2 regions of the Duganella dendranthematis genome follow, and region 2 is predicted to be linked to the other one. Evidence: predicted binding sites of a transcription regulator. Region 2 holds the regulator's gene; the other holds the start of a gene.
The links. Region 2 encodes NrdR, which represses ribonucleotide reductase genes. Its sites were predicted from a motif close to CACNANATNTNGTG; they were not measured.

Region 1 (7,561 bases), 3.0 Mb from region 2:
GGCCGGTGCGGCCTCTTCGTCCCAGGACAGCGACATATTTGATTCCTCTATATATATGTGGTTCAGCGCCGCCACGCATCAGCGGGCGGCGCACTCTAACTTATTGGCAGGCTTCGCATTCCTCGAAACCGTCGTCGCCTGGACGCAGGTAGCAGGCTTCGCCATCGGCTTCGGCCGTCACGGCGGCGGCTGCAACCGGAGCGACTGGCGCCGGCGCGGCAGCTTTGGCGCTGGCCGACATGCCGCCATCCACTGCCACCGCGTTCAGCGCGCCGGTCTTGGAGGTCGACTTCTCGGTGTGGGTGGCCGAGGTGGTGCGCAGGTAGTAGGTGGTTTTCAGGCCACGCAGCCAGGCCAGCTTGTAGGTCTCGTCCAGTTTCTTGCCCGAAGCGCCAGCCATGTAGATGTTCAGCGATTGGGCCTGATCAATCCACTTCTGACGACGGGAAGCAGCTTCCACCAGCCAGCTTGGCGACACTTCGAAGGCGGTGGCGTAGATGTCGCGCAGGTCGTTCGGGATGCGGTCGATCTTGGCCAGCGAGCCGTCGAAGTATTTCAGGTCGGCGATCATCACTTCGTCCCACAGGTCACGCGCCTTCAGGTCACGCACCAGGTAAGCGTTGATTTCGGTGAACTCGCCCGACAGGTTGGACTTCACGTACAGGTTCTGGAAGGTCGGTTCGATGCAAGCCGACACGCCGATGATGTTCGAAATGGTTGCGGTCGGCGCGATCGCCACGCAGTTCGAGTTACGCATGCCGAACTTGGCGATGCGCTCGCGCACCGGGGTCCAGTCCATCGCCGACGACAGATCCTGCTCCAGGTAGCCGCCGCGCTCTTCGGCCAGCAGCTTGATCGAGTCCTGTGGCAGGATGCCGCGGTCCCACAGCGAACCTTTGTACGACGCGTAGTGGCCGCGTTCTTCCGCCAGTTCGGTCGACGCCAGGTAGGCGTAGTAGCAGACGGCTTCCATCGAGGTGTCGGCGAACTGCACCGATTCCATCGACGAGAACGGCACGCGCATCATGTGCAGGCAGTCCTGGAAGCCCATCACGCCCAGGCCGACCGGACGGTGACGCATATTGGCGTTACGTGCTTTTTCGACGGCGTAGTAGTTGATATCGATGACGTTGTCGAGCATGCGCATCGCGGTGCGGATGGTTTTCTGCAGCTTGACGTGGTCCAGCTTGCCTTCTTTCATGTGCGCCGGCAGGTTGACCGAGCCCAGGTTGCAGACGGCGATTTCGTCCGGACCGGTGTTCAGCGTGATCTCGGTGCACAGGTTCGAGCTGTGGACCATGCCCACGTGCGACTGCGGCGAACGGATGTTGCATGGGTCCTTGAAGGTGATCCATGGGTGGCCGGTTTCAAACAGCATCGACAGCATCTTGCGCCACAGGTCCAGCGCCTGGATTTTCTTGAACACGCGGATTTCGCCGGCGGCGGCCTTGGCTTCGTAGCCCAGGTAGGCTTTCTCGAAGGCCTTGCCGACCAGGTCGTGCAGGTCCGGGGTGTCGGATGGCGAGAACAGGGTCCACTCGCCTTTTTCCATCACGCGCTTCATGAACATGTCTGGAATCCAGTTGGCGGTGTTCATGTCGTGGGTGCGGCGGCGGTCGTCGCCGGTGTTTTTACGCAGGTCCAGGAACTCTTCGATGTCCATGTGCCAGGTTTCCAGGTAGGCGCACACGGCGCCCTTGCGCTTGCCGCCCTGGTTGACCGCCACGGCGGTGTCGTTGACCACTTTCAGGAACGGCACCACGCCTTGCGATTTGCCGTTGGTGCCCTTGATGTGGGCGCCCAGCGCGCGCACTGGCGTCCAGTCGTTGCCCAGACCGCCGGCGAATTTCGCCAGCAGCGCGTTTTCTTTAATCGCGTCGTAGATGCCTTCCAGGTCGTCCGAGACGGTGGTCAGGTAGCACGACGACAGCTGCGAACGCAGCGTGCCCGAGTTGAACAGGGTCGGGGTCGACGACATGAAGTCGAAGGTCGACAGCAGGTTGTAGAACTCGATAGCGCGCGCTTCGCGGTCGGTTTCGTTCAGGGCCAGGCCCATGGCGACGCGCATGTAGAACGCCTGCGGCATTTCGATGCGGGTGTCGCGGATGTGCAGGAAGTAGCGGTCGTACAGGGTCTGCAGGCCGATGTAGCCGAATTGCAGGTCGCGGTCGGCCACCAGGGCTTTCGACAGGCGCGCCAGGTCGAACTCGCCCAGTTTGGTGTCCAGCAGTTCGGCGGCGATACCTTTGGCGATGTATTGCGGGAAGTAGGTCACGTACTCGGCGGCGGCGTTGGCTTGCGCCACTTCCTTGCCGAACACTTCTTTACGAATGGTGTGCAGCAGGATGCGGGCGGTCACTTGCGAGTAAGCCGGATCCTTTTCCATCAGCGCGCGGGCAGCCAGGATGGCGGATTTGTGCAGCTCTTCGACCGGCACGCCGTCGTACAGGTTTTTCAGGGTTTCCGCGACGATGGCGTCGGCGTCCACGTGTTTTTCCAGGCCGATGCAGGCAGCGTTGATCAGGCCGGTCACGCGCGACAGTTCCAGCGGCTTGCGCTCGCCGTTTTCCAGCACGCTGATTTGCGGTGCGTTGACGGTGGCGGCGGCGCCCTGGGCTTCCTTGGCGGCGCGGCGCTCTTCCATATGCTTGGCGCGGTACAGCACGTAAGCACGGGCGACGTCGTGTTCACCCGAGCGCATCAGCGCCAGTTCCACCTGGTCTTGCACGTCTTCGATGTGGAAGGTGCCGCCGGATGGCTGGCGGCGCACCAGGGCGGCGACCACGTTGCTGGTCAGCTCTTCCACCAGTTCGCGGATACGGGCCGAGGCGGCGCCCTGGCCACCGTTGACGGCCAGGAAGGCCTTGGTCACGGCCACTGCAATTTTCGACGGTTCAAACGCGACGACCGCGCCGTTACGGCGGATGATGCGGTAATCACCAAGCGCGCTGGCAGCGACGGCTGGGCTGCTGGCGGTACTCGCAGCGGCGGCTGGTACCAGCGCTGGGTTGATGGTGATGTCTTGAGTAGATTGCATTTAAGCTCCCCGATAACAACGTGCAGTCAGTGCTGCGCCGCGTGTGTAGTGTAAAAAAACCGTGTTAAACCGACCAGGCATACTTGCCACTAGTTTAAGATTCAGTGTCTTGCGAACCACTAGATCTAGTGACAGGTCAGAACCTATCCACTGATTGTAGTGGTCACACCGGAGCACGGCAAGTGAGAAATTTTGATGTTTCCAGCAATTTTGCTCTTGACTTTAAGGAAGCCCTATCAGCAAGCCAAGTTCAGCGCTAGCAGCTACTAACATTGCTTCTTTCTTAAGCAGATTTTGATAACATTCCCAATCAAATAATGGCCCGGGATCGGTTTTTCGGCCCGGTGCGATGTGTTCGTGGCCTTGTATATCCGTCAACGGATAGTGTCGCCGCAGCGCCACCGTCAGGTCGGCCAGCGCCGCATACTGCGCCGCTTCAAAGGCCACGAAGTCGCTGCCTTCCAGCTCCACGCCGATTGAAAAGTCATTGCATTTTTCGCGGCCGCGAAAACAGGAGCGGCCCGCGTGCCAGGCGCGGTCGTTAGCAGAAACATACTGCATGACGCGGCCATCGCGGCGGATAAAAAAGTGGCTGGAGACCTTCAATCCGCGCAGGTCGGCGAACGAGGGGTCAGCATTATAGTCCATCCGGCCGGTCAGCAGGTCAGACACGTGCGGGCCGCCGAACTGGCCGCCCGGCAGCGAGATATTGTGCACCACCAGCAGCGTGATATCGGCCGGCAGCGGGCCCGGGCGGGCGTCGAAGTTGGGACTGTCGTAACGCGTGGCTTGCGGCAGCCAGCCGTCGAAACCGCTCACGCCTCCGGCTCCTGGATATTCAGCTTCTGCATTTGGTAGCGCAGCTGGCGGAAGCTGATGCCCAGCAGTTGCGCCGCCTGGGTGCGGTTAAACTGGGTCTGCGCCAGCGCCCGCAGGATGATGTCGCGCTCGACCTGGATCAGGTAGTCGGGCAGGTTGGCCGGCAGCGCGTCCGGCAACGGCGGCGTGACGACCGGCGCGCCGGGCGCGATGGCCACGTCGGCCGCAGTGGGTGCGCTCGGCACGGGCAGCGGCAGCGCCGCCTCAGCCATGCGCGCGCCTTTCAGCGACAGGTCGCCGACTTCGATCACGCCATCGTCGGCAAAGGCCAGCGCCCGCTCCAGGATATTTTCCAGTTCGCGCACATTGCCGGGAAAGGAATAGCCGCGCAACGCCGCCAGCACGCCCTGCCCCAGCACCACTTTATTCTCAAACGTGCCGAGCCGGGCGAGGATTGCGTCGGTCAGCACGGCGAGGTCGTCCAGCCGTTCGCGCAGCGGCGGCAGACTCAGCTCGATCACGTTCAGACGGTAAAACAGATCCTGGCGGAAGCTGCCCTGCTCCACGCACTGCGCCAGGTTTTTGTGGGTCGCACTAATAATACGCACATCGACCGGCTCCTCGGCGGTGGCGCCGATCTTGCGCACGCGCCGCTCCTGGATGGCGCGCAGCAGCTTGACCTGCATCGCCAGCGGCAAGTCGGCCACTTCGTCCAGCATCAAGGTGCCGCCGTTGGCGGCCTGGAAGAAGCCTTCGCGCTCGTCGGCCGCGCCGGTGAAAGCACCTTTGCGGTAGCCGAAAAACTCGGCCTCCATCAGCGCTTCCGGAATCGCGCCGCAGTTGACGGCGATGAACGGCTGCGCCGCCCGCGAACTTTGCGCGTGGATTTCGCGCGCCGCCAGTTCCTTGCCGCTGCCGGATTCGCCGTTGATGGCGATCGGCGCCATCGAGCGCGCCAGCCGGGCGATCTGCGCGCGCAGCGCCTGGATCACCGCCGACTCGCCGCGCAAACGGCTGGCGGTCGGCGCTGCGGCCGGCGCCTGCCCTGCCGCCGGTTCGGCGTTCAGCCGCAGCGCCGACTGCACCATCAGCCGCAACTGGTCCAGCGCCACCGGCTTGGAGATGTAATCGAAGGCGCCGGCTTTCAGCGCCACCACCGCGTTGTCGGCGCTGCCGAACGCCGTCACCACCGCCACCGGCGTGTTCTTGCAGGCCGCGGCGATCTCGCGCACCAGCTCCAGCCCGAGGCCGTCCGGCAAGCGCATATCGGTCAGCACCAGCTGGTATTCTGTGCCGGCCAGCAGCGCGCGCGCTTCGCCCAGGGTGGCGGCGCTGTCGACGTCCAGCCCCATTTTCAGCAAGGTCAGTTCCAGCAATTCGCGCAGATCGGCCTCGTCATCGACAACCAGAACACGCGGCGAACGTGGCGTATGAGCACTCATCAGACAGCCTTTCCTTGCTTCTGCCCAGGCCAGGCGAAGGTGATTACAAACCGCCCGCTCAACGACGGGCTGCCATCGGCGCCGGTGTTGTTATCGAAACGATACTCATAGTCCAGCCGCGCCTCGTTATTCAAGCACAATTCCCGCGCCAGATACAGCCCCAGTCCGGTGCCCTTGCTGGAGGTGGTGTAAAACGGCTCGAACAAGTGCGCGCGCACTTCCGGCGAAATGCCGGGGCCGTCGTCCTGCACATGCAGTTCCAGCCGCTGCGCGCTGTCGCGCACCACGTTCAAACGGATCGACGCCGGACCGCCGCTGGCGTAGCGCACCGCATTGTTGAGCAGGTTGAGCACCACCTCGCGCAGGTGCAGCGCATCGAAGCGTACCTGCGTGTCCGCCGCCGCCGTCAGGCCGAGGATGTCCGGCGCCAGGTTGTGGGTCTCGATGAATTCGCTCCGCAGCTCGGCCAGAAAGCCATCCAGCGCCAGCGGCTCACTGTGCGGCTGCACCTTGCGCGACAGTTGCAGGATGTCCTCCACCATGCGGTTGACGCGCGCCACATTGTCGCCGACGATCTTCAGCAGGCGCTGATGTACCGGGTCGCTCAAGTCCTCGCCCAGCAGCGAGGTCGCGTGGCCGATCGCCGACAGCGGATTGCGCACCTCGTGCGCGATGCTGGCGGTCAGCCGCCCCATCGACGCCAGCTTGAGCTGCTGCGCCTGGTTCTCGATGCCGGTCACGTCCTGCAAAAAGATCACGCTGCGTTCGGCCCCCAGACCGTCTGTGTCGGCGGCGGCGAAGCGCACTTTCAGATGCGCGGCCAGGTCGCGGCGCGCGCTCCAGGCGGCGGTCAGACCTTCCAGCGCGGCGTCGTTGAACGGTTTGATGGTGACGAAGGCGGTCGACCGGGTGGCGTCGGCGCGCCACGCCTCGTACGCTTGTGTCAGCGGCGCCAGTGAGGCGGCGGCCGACAGCTTGAATGTCAGCTCCGGCCCAACCAGCCCCAGCATCTGCTGCGCGGCCGGATTGCCGGCAAATACCTGGCCGTGCGCATCGACCACCAGAATGCCGTCGCCGATATTCGCCATCACCAGCCGGTTGACGGCCTGCTGCACATTGATCTCGACGCCGCGCCGGCTGGCCAGCTCCTCCTGGCCGATCAGCTTGGCCGCCATGCGGTTCACCACCAGCACCGCCGACAGGAAGGCGGCGCCGTACAGGCCGGCCTGCATCACATCGCGGTCGCTATCGGTCAGGAAGATTTGCCAGGTGCTGTCGCCCAGCAGGAACAAGGTCACCAGCGAAGCGCAGAACAATGCGATCACCAGCGGCGCCAGGATGGCCAGTCCGGCCAGTGGGAACAGGTACAGGATCGCCAACCCGCTGCGCATGCCGCCGCCGGCCAGGTACAGGACCGAAATGATGCCCAGATCGCAGGCGATCTGCGACAGCAGCTGCACCGAAAAGCGGCGCTGCACATACACCGCCGACAGCGCGAAACCGATCGACAGCCCAAGATAAGCCAGGCAGATTTTCAGGTAAAAATACTGGTCGACCGCGTGCAGGCCGCGGCTGTCGAAACTCAGATACACCAGCAGCACCAGCGCGATCACCACGCGGGTGGCGTTGAGCGTCTGCAGCGAGCGCCAGAAGGTTGCGCGCGAGTCGGCCGTCAGGGCTTGCAGGCGCGCGAACATGGGATGCTGGGAGCGTCAGGCGGACGGCAGTGCGGCATGGGCCGCGCTGCAATAGTCGCGGCCATTGGCCTGCACCGTTTCCGAGGCAGGATAGAACACACCGCAATGCGCGCATTGCAGCATCACTTCGGCGTCGTTGGCGGCCTGGGTGGCGGCGCGCGCCTTGTAGGTTGGCTGCGGTTGCGGCTGCGCCGCCTGCGGCGGTGGCTGGCGGAACTGCTGCTGATGGCGCTTCTGCGCCGCGCGGATCTTCGAGCGGACCGCGAAAATCACCAGGAAAACCAGTCCCAGCCAAAAAATAATACGGCTCATGCCCAACCCTTATGCAAAACTACCTCAAACACAAAACGGCTGCCGACATACGCCAGCAACAACGTCGCAAACCCGGCCAGCGTGAAGCTCAGCGCGGTCTTGCCGCGCCAGCCGCGGAACCGGCGGCCAGCCAGCAGCGCCGCGAACAGCACCCATGACAGCATTGTAAACACCGACTTGTGATCCCACTTCAGCGCCTGGCCGAACAACTGCTCCGAGAACACGATACCAGACAACACTGTCAGGCTCAGCAA
Region 2 (7,561 bases):
CGGAGGAAGAGGAGCCCATGATGATTAACGCGATTGACGTTGCAGGATGTTGGAGAACTCTTCCACAAAGCTCTCAAAGCGGATCGCCAGGCGGTCCACGTCGTACGAGAAACGGTTGTAGGCGACAAACGCCGGAATCGCCGCGAACAGGCCGATGGCGGTGGCGATCAGCGCTTCGGCAATGCCGGGCGCGACGGCGGCCAGGGTTGCTTGCTGCACGTTGGCCAGGCCGCGGAAGGCGTTCATGATGCCCCATACAGTACCCAGCAAGCCGATGTAAGGCGACACCGAACCGACCGAGGCCAGGAAGGCGAGGTGCGATTCCAGCGCATCCATTTCGCGCTGGAAGGCGGCCTTCATGGCGCGGCGGGCGCTGTCGAGGATGGCGCCGGTGTCCATGGTTTCGCGGCTGGCAGTGTAAGTCGCCTTGGACTTGATGAACTCGCCCATGCCGGCTTCGAAGATGCGCGCCAGCGGGCCGCTGTTGGCGCGGTCCTTGCCGGCGTTCTGGTACAGCGCGTGCAGGTTGCCGCCGGCCCAGAAGGTTTTTTCAAATTCCACCGTCAGGCGGCGCGCCGACTTGATGGCGAACAGTTTGCCGAAGATATAGGTCCAGCTGGTCAGCGAAATGACGAACAGCAGCGCCATGATCAATTGCACGATCAGGTGCGCATTGGTGATGAGGGACAGGAAAGAAAGGTCTTGAGTGACGTTCATTGTTTATCAGTCGGTTTGGGTGGTGATACTGGTTTGGCGCATTTTGTCGGCAACGGCCGCCGGAACGGCGCGCGGACGCAGGGCGGAATCGACGCAGCCCACCTTGACCCGCGCCGTGTTCAGCAACTGTTGGCCGCACCAGGCTTCCTGCAGGAAGACGATGGAGGCGCGGCCGAGTTTTTCGATGCTAACTGTTAATTTTAGTTCATCATCCAGCTTTGCAGGCGCATGATACTCCGCGCTGACGCTTTTGACGACGAACAAGGTATCGTGTTCCGCCAGCAGTGTGTGCTGGTTCACATCGAGGGCGCGCAGCCACTCGGTGCGGGCGCGCTCGAAGAACTTGAGGTAGTTTGCGTAATAGACGATACCGCCGGCGTCGGTGTCTTCGTAATAGACCCGGACGTTCCAGATGAAATCTGCTGGCATGTTGTTTGGACTTTTATTAGTGAGCAACATTTTACGCGATATTGTTGTTTTGGTTGAACTTTATCAACTGGCGCGCAACGGTGCCTGGACGACAGTAAAGCGATTTACTTGCAACTTGCCAAGTATTGTAACAACCCTTTACCAATTATTTCATAATGGAAGCGCTGACTAAGCCTCTCTTAAGCAAAGGGCCGTGCGGTGCATGCTACCCCGCACGGCGAGTTGGGGCGGGGTCTGACCCCGTACGGGGTCAGACCCCGGAGTCGTCGTGCGGGTTAGCTGCGCTTGACGTTCAGCGGGCCGTAGCCCTGGCAAGTTGGCATCATGTCAATCCGGTTGATGTTGACATGCGGAGGGAGGGTGGCAATCCAGTACGCCGTGTTGGCGATGTCTTCGGCATTCAGCGGGGTGGTGCCTTCGTAGACCTTGGCGGCCGCCGCGTCATCCTTCAGGCGCACGTTGGAGAACTCGGTGCCGCCGCACAGGCCCGGCGCCAGGTTGGTGGTGCGCACGTTGGTACCGGCCAGGTCGGCGCGCAGGTTTTGCGTGAACTGGTTGACAAACGCCTTGGTGGCGCCATATACGTTACCGCCAGGGTAGGGTGTCGAGCCGGCGATCGAGCCGATGTTGATGATGGTGCCGCTGTTACGCGCGACCATGCCGGGCAGAATGGCGCGGGTCATGGCGACCAGGCCGCTGACGTTGGTGGCGATCATGGTGTCCCAGTCTTCCAGCGACGAAGTCTGCGCCGGCGTCACACCCAGCGCCAGGCCGGCATTGTTGACCAGCACGTCGATGTCGCGCCACTCGGCCGGCAGGCCGTCGAGCGCGGCCTGGATCGAGGCCTTGTCGGTCACGTCCAGCACGATCGGTCGGACGGCGTCGCCCAGCTCGGCCGACAGCGCCTGCAGGCGGTCTTCGCGGCGGCCGCTGATCAGAACCTTGTGACCGTTGCTGGCGAAGATGCGCGCCATGGCGGCGCCGAAGCCGGCGGTGGCGCCGGTGATGAAGACGATCATGATCTGTCCTTGGGGTGAGTGAAGAGGTGGACAAAATTGTAGCCGCAAATGCGGCCTACCGCTGAATTGCCTTTAATGCAATACATATTCTTGCTCAAATCTGGCGCATCAAATACAATTTGGGTTCCATTACGTCTCACGTAACTGGCGAAAAGCTGGAATGATCCTCAAAACCGCCTCATAATGGTGCGTTTTGGTCAATCGGCGAAAGGTGGGCATCCACCGGGAAACGTGAGATTTCAACAGCCGTTCGCCTGGGCAGCCCTCGATGGAAAGCACGAAGAGGCTGCCGGTCCGCTATGGCTTCTCTCTTTCGATCCAACTGCCAGTAACAAGTTACTCATTCGATTGGAGTTTTTTCATGTTCGCAAAAGATCATACCCTCGCCAGCGTAGACCCAGAGTTGTTCGGCGCAATTCAAAACGAAAACACCCGTCAGCACGATCACATTGAACTGATCGCTTCAGAAAATTACACCTCGCCAGCCGTGATGGAAGCGCAAGGTTCGCAACTGACCAATAAATACGCCGAAGGCTATCCGGGCAAGCGCTACTACGGTGGCTGTGAGTACGTCGACGTGGTCGAGCAACTGGCCATTGACCGCGTGAAGAAACTGTTTGGCGCGGAAGCGGCCAACGTCCAGCCTAACTCGGGTTCGCAAGCCAACCAGGGCGTGTTCTTCGCCGTGCTGAAGCCGGGCGACACCATCATGGGTATGTCGCTGGCCGAAGGCGGTCACCTGACCCACGGCATGCCGCTCAATATGTCCGGCAAATGGTTCAACGTCGTCTCCTACGGCCTGACCGCCGCCGAAGACATCGACTACGACGCGATGGAAGCGCTGGCCAAGGAGCACAAGCCTAAGCTGATCATCGCCGGCGCCTCGGCGTTCTCGAAAAAGATCGACTTCGAGCGCTTCGCCGCCGTTGCCAAAGCCGTTGGCGCATACTTCATGGTCGACATGGCGCACTACGCCGGCCTGATCGCTGCTGGTCTGTATCCTAACCCGGTGCCACACGCCGACTTCGTCACCTCGACCACGCACAAATCGCTGCGCGGCCCACGCGGCGGCATCATCCTGATGAAGGCTGAACACGAGAAAGCCATCAACTCGGCCATCTTCCCTGGCATCCAGGGCGGCCCGCTGATGCACGTGATCGCCGGTAAAGCGGTGGCGTTCCAGGAAGCGCTGCAGCCTGCGTTCAAAGAGTACCAGCAGCAAGTGGTGAAAAACGCCGACGTGCTGGCCAAGACCCTGATCAAGCGCGGCCTGCGCATTGTGTCGGGCGGCACCGAGTCGCACGTGATGCTGGTGGACCTGCGTCCGAAAAACCTGACCGGCAAGGAAGCGGAAGCGATCCTGGGTTCGGCCCACATCACCACCAACAAGAACGGCATTCCTAACGATCCGCAGAAGCCATTCGTGACTTCGGGCGTACGTCTGGGTTCGCCAGCGATGACCACCCGCGGCTTCAAGGAAGCGGAAGCGGAACAAGTCGGCAACCTGATCGCAGACGTGCTGGATAACCCGCACGACGCGGCCACCATCGAGCGCGTTAAAGCGGCGGTGAAGGTTCTGGCTGACAAGTTCCCTGTCTACGCCAAGTAATTGCAGTACCGTGACGCCGGCCAGCGCCGGCGTCACTTGACCAAAGCGCCACTATGAAATGTCCGTTCTGCCAGCATGAAGATACCCAAGTCCTCGATACCCGCGTATCGGAGGAGGGGGATTCTATTCGCCGGCGGCGGCGCTGCGGCAAATGTGATAAACGATTTACCACGTATGAGCGTATCGAACTGGTGATGCCGTATGTGGTCAAGAAGAACGGCAGCCGTACCGAGTACGCAGCAGCCAAGTTGCGCGGCAGCCTGGAGTTGGCCTTACGCAAGCGTCCCGTGGCGGCGCCGGCGGTAGATGCTGCAATTGCTTCAATCGAAGAAAAGCTGCTGACCAGCGGCCAGCGCGAAGTGGAAACCGGCTACATCGGCGAGCTGGTGATGCAGGAGTTGCAGCGTCTCGATAACGTGGCGTACATCCGCTTTGCCTCCGTGTATAAAAACTTTGAAGATCTGGCCGAATTCCAGAACGCCATTGCCGAAGTCGGCAAGCCTGCGCGTAAATAGCCCGGCGGTTGCGTGCCACCGCTGGCGCACGTTTGATACACCTCATATTCTCATCAATTCGCGCTGCTACCTTCTGACATAGTCTTTGCGACTTGCGGAGGTGTGCCGTGCGCGCCCGTGGCTTTACGCTGCTGGAAATCCTGATCGCCATGCTGGTGCTTGCCTTGGGCATTCTCGGCGGCGTGGCGTTGCAGCTGGCTGCGTTGCGGGCGCGGCAGCAGTCGGTGCTGCTGTCGCAGGCGACCCAGATGGCCACCGCGCTGGCCGAACGCATGCGCGCCAATCCCGCGCAGCACGATACCTATCTCACCTTTGATTACGATGCTTTTGTAGAGCCAGCGCCTGGTGCGCCAGCTGCGCTTTGTTACGCCGGTGCTGGCGCCGGAGCTTGCTCGGCGCAGCAGTTGGCGCTAGCCGACCTGTACGAAGCCAAGTCGCAAATGCGATCGCACTTGCCCGCCGGCCGCGTCGTTGTCTGCCGCGATGCCGGCTTGTGGAGCGGCGGCAAGCTGCACTGGTCATGTAGCGGCGGCGTTGCAGCGCCCACCGTGGTCAAGGTCGGCTGGCGTGGCAAGCGACCGGATGGCACGCAGGACAAGACAGCCGCCGGGGAATACGTGCCCAGCGTTGCGCTGGTGGTGGGAGCGTCACCATGAAGACGACATCCTGTGGCGGCTGGGGCATGGTCGAATTCCTGATCGCGGTTGCGCTGGGCTTGCTGGTGACCCTGCTGGCGAGCGGTCTGCTGGTGGCGGCCGGCAGCAATTATCGCAACCACAGCGACACCATGTGGCTCAACGATGGCGGCCGTTACGCCTTGCAGGTGATGGCGCAGGCGATACGGCAGGGCGCTTACGTCAACTGGGATCGCGATGGTGCGCCGCCGGAACTTGATCCTGCAATGTCCGCCTCCGTGGACGGCCTGGACGCCGCCACCATTACCCGCAACAGCGAGGGCATCGGCGCGCCGCTTCCATCGGTAGTCGCGGGCAGCGACGTGCTGGCGTTGCGCTTCAGCGGCTCCGGCGATGGCGCGAGTGGCGACGGTTCCAGCGTCAACTGCGGCGGCTTTGGCGTGGCCGGCGATACGCGCGGCTGGAGCATTTTCTATGTGGGCGTGGATGCCGACGGCGAGCCTGAGTTGCGCTGCAAATACCGCAGCGCGTCCGGTTGGGGCGCGGATGCGGTGGTGCGCGGCGTTGATTCGTTCCAGGTGCTGTATGGCGTCGATACCGATGCGCCGATGGACGGCGTACCCAATCTCTACCTCAATGCGACCGCCGTGACTGCAGCTTCGGGTTGGAAACGCGTGTGCACCATCAAGCTCGCCTTGCTGCTACACGGCGAGGGCAACACGCGACTCGATACGGTGAGCGCGACCTTTGATCTGTTTGGCTCGGCGTATGCCGATGCGCATCCAGACGATATCGGTGCGCGGGTAATGGAAGGGGATTTGCCGCAGGCGCAGCGCTTGCGGCCTCGTCGCATTTTCAGCACCACGGTGGCGTTGCGAAATCGGGATGGCTGAATCATGCGCAAGCAACGGGGGATTGTGTTGCTGGTCAGCCTGGTGCTGCTGATCATGGTGCTGCTGTTAGGCGTGTCGGCGGCGCAGTTGTGTTTGCAGGGTGAGAAGGCGGCGCGCGCCGAGCGCGATCGGGATGTGGCGTTTCTGACGGCGGAGGATGCCTTGGCAGATGCGGAGCGGGATATTCGGGCTAGCAACGATCCTTCGCGGCGGGCGGCGTTTGAGGGCGAGGATGCGTTTGGCGCGACGTGCGGGGCGGGTGGCGTCGGCTTGCGGTTGCGGGCGGCGGCTGGGGAGAAGGCGGTTTGGCAGGTGGTGGATCTGTCCGGCGTCGCGGACGATGGTGCATGCACGGTGACGCATGGTGCGTACACGGCAGCGGCCCTGCCGACTGGTGAAGGCTTTCTGCCGTTCAAGAAGCCGCGCTATCTGATTGAGCGGATGGAGTGCCATCAGCCGGGTGATGACGCGTCGGCGAGTGCCAGGCCGCAGTACTGCTACCGCGTCACCGCCATTGGCTTCGGCGCCAAGCCGGGGACGGATGTGGTTTTGCAAAGCGTATTCAGCAAGCCAGAGGAGAAGCCATGAGCAAATTGATGCGGATGGGGCAAGGCGGGCAAGGCCAGCGAGGTCCAAGAGGATCACACGGTCGACAGTTGTCACGAGCGACGCCCTGGCGACGGTGCTGGATGGTTTTGTTGCTCGTCTTGGCGAAGTGCGTCGGCGCGCCAGCGCACGCCGCGCCGGCGGTGGATATCGACAGCCAGCCGCTGGCGGCGGCGTGCAAGCCAGGCAAGGTGGTGGGCGGGACGGCAAACGGGCCGATGTTGCTGCGGCCGGCTGCGGCGTCTGTGTCGGCCTCGCCACCGTCGCCGCCCAGCGCTGGCGACCTGTATCAGTCCACGATGGACATTGGCGACTGGAGCGGCCATTTCTCGCGTTACATCTTGCCGGCTGGTGCGGCGGGCAGCGGTGGGGAATCTGTGCTGGCTTGGGACGCTGGCGCCATTCTCACCGGCAGCACCGGGCAGCCGCCAACGCCGACGCCGGAACAGCGCAACATCTACACCGCCATCATTCAGCCCAACGGCGTGCTGACCATGACGCCCTTCACCTGGCAGACGCTCTCGGCCGAACAGCAAGCCGCGCTCAATCAGTCCGACAACGCCGGCGAACAACGCCTCAATTACCTGCGCGGCGACCGCACACTGGAAGGCAAACCATTCCGCCAACGCACCAGCATTCTCGGCGACGCAGTCCATAGCACAGCCGTCTACGTCGGCGCCATCGACCACCGCGAAGCGGTCTACCTCGGCGCCAACGACGGCATGCTGCACGCTTTCGACGCCATCACCGGCATCGAACTCTTCGCCTATGTGCCGGACGTGCTGGTCGCCCAACTGCACCACCTGACCAAACCCACCTACGTCCACCGCGCTTACGTTGACGGCCCGGCAAGTACCGGCCAAGTCAGCATCAACGGCAAACAAAAAACCATACTCATCTCCGCCATGGGCGGCGGCGCTCACGGCGTATTCGCGCTGGACGTCACGGACCCAACACACTTCGCCGCCGGCCTCGGCGCGCTGTGGGAATTTACCGACCGCGACGATGTCTTAATGGGCAACGTCATCACCATGCCGCAGATCGCACAAGTGCGCGTGCAAGCCGGCGGGTTGCGTTACTTCGCCATCGTCGCCAGCGGCATCAACAACGATGGCGACGGCGCGCTGTTTCTGCTGGC

Region 1: a site for NrdR is predicted at 3,155-3,168, ahead of HH213_RS06760 (ribonucleoside-diphosphate reductase subunit alpha). Genes of this name have one in related genera too.

Annotation. Positions count from the first base shown of each region.
Region 1 is NZ_CP051684.1:1,454,074-1,461,634, forward strand. It holds gene HH213_RS06755 (ribonucleotide-diphosphate reductase subunit beta) at 1-36, opposite strand, end outside; gene HH213_RS06760 (ribonucleoside-diphosphate reductase subunit alpha) at 101-3,037, opposite strand; gene ampD (1,6-anhydro-N-acetylmuramyl-L-alanine amidase AmpD) at 3,260-3,856, opposite strand; gene HH213_RS06770 (sigma-54-dependent transcriptional regulator) at 3,853-5,298, opposite strand; gene HH213_RS06775 (sensor histidine kinase) at 5,298-6,995, opposite strand; gene HH213_RS06780 (PP0621 family protein) at 7,011-7,307, opposite strand; gene HH213_RS06785 (cytochrome C assembly family protein) at 7,304-7,561, opposite strand, start outside.
Region 2 is NZ_CP051684.1:4,439,933-4,447,493, forward strand. It holds gene HH213_RS20305 (ExbD/TolR family protein) at 1-19, opposite strand, end outside; gene tolQ (protein TolQ) at 25-717, opposite strand; gene ybgC (tol-pal system-associated acyl-CoA thioesterase) at 724-1,146, opposite strand; gene HH213_RS20320 (SDR family NAD(P)-dependent oxidoreductase) at 1,422-2,165, opposite strand; ZMP/ZTP riboswitch at 2,296-2,432, shown strand; gene glyA (serine hydroxymethyltransferase) at 2,527-3,774, shown strand; gene nrdR (transcriptional regulator NrdR) at 3,828-4,289, shown strand; gene pilV (type IV pilus modification protein PilV) at 4,397-4,945, shown strand; gene HH213_RS20340 (PilW family protein) at 4,942-5,817, shown strand; gene HH213_RS20345 (pilus assembly PilX family protein) at 5,821-6,405, shown strand; gene HH213_RS20350 (pilus assembly protein) at 6,507-7,561, shown strand, end outside.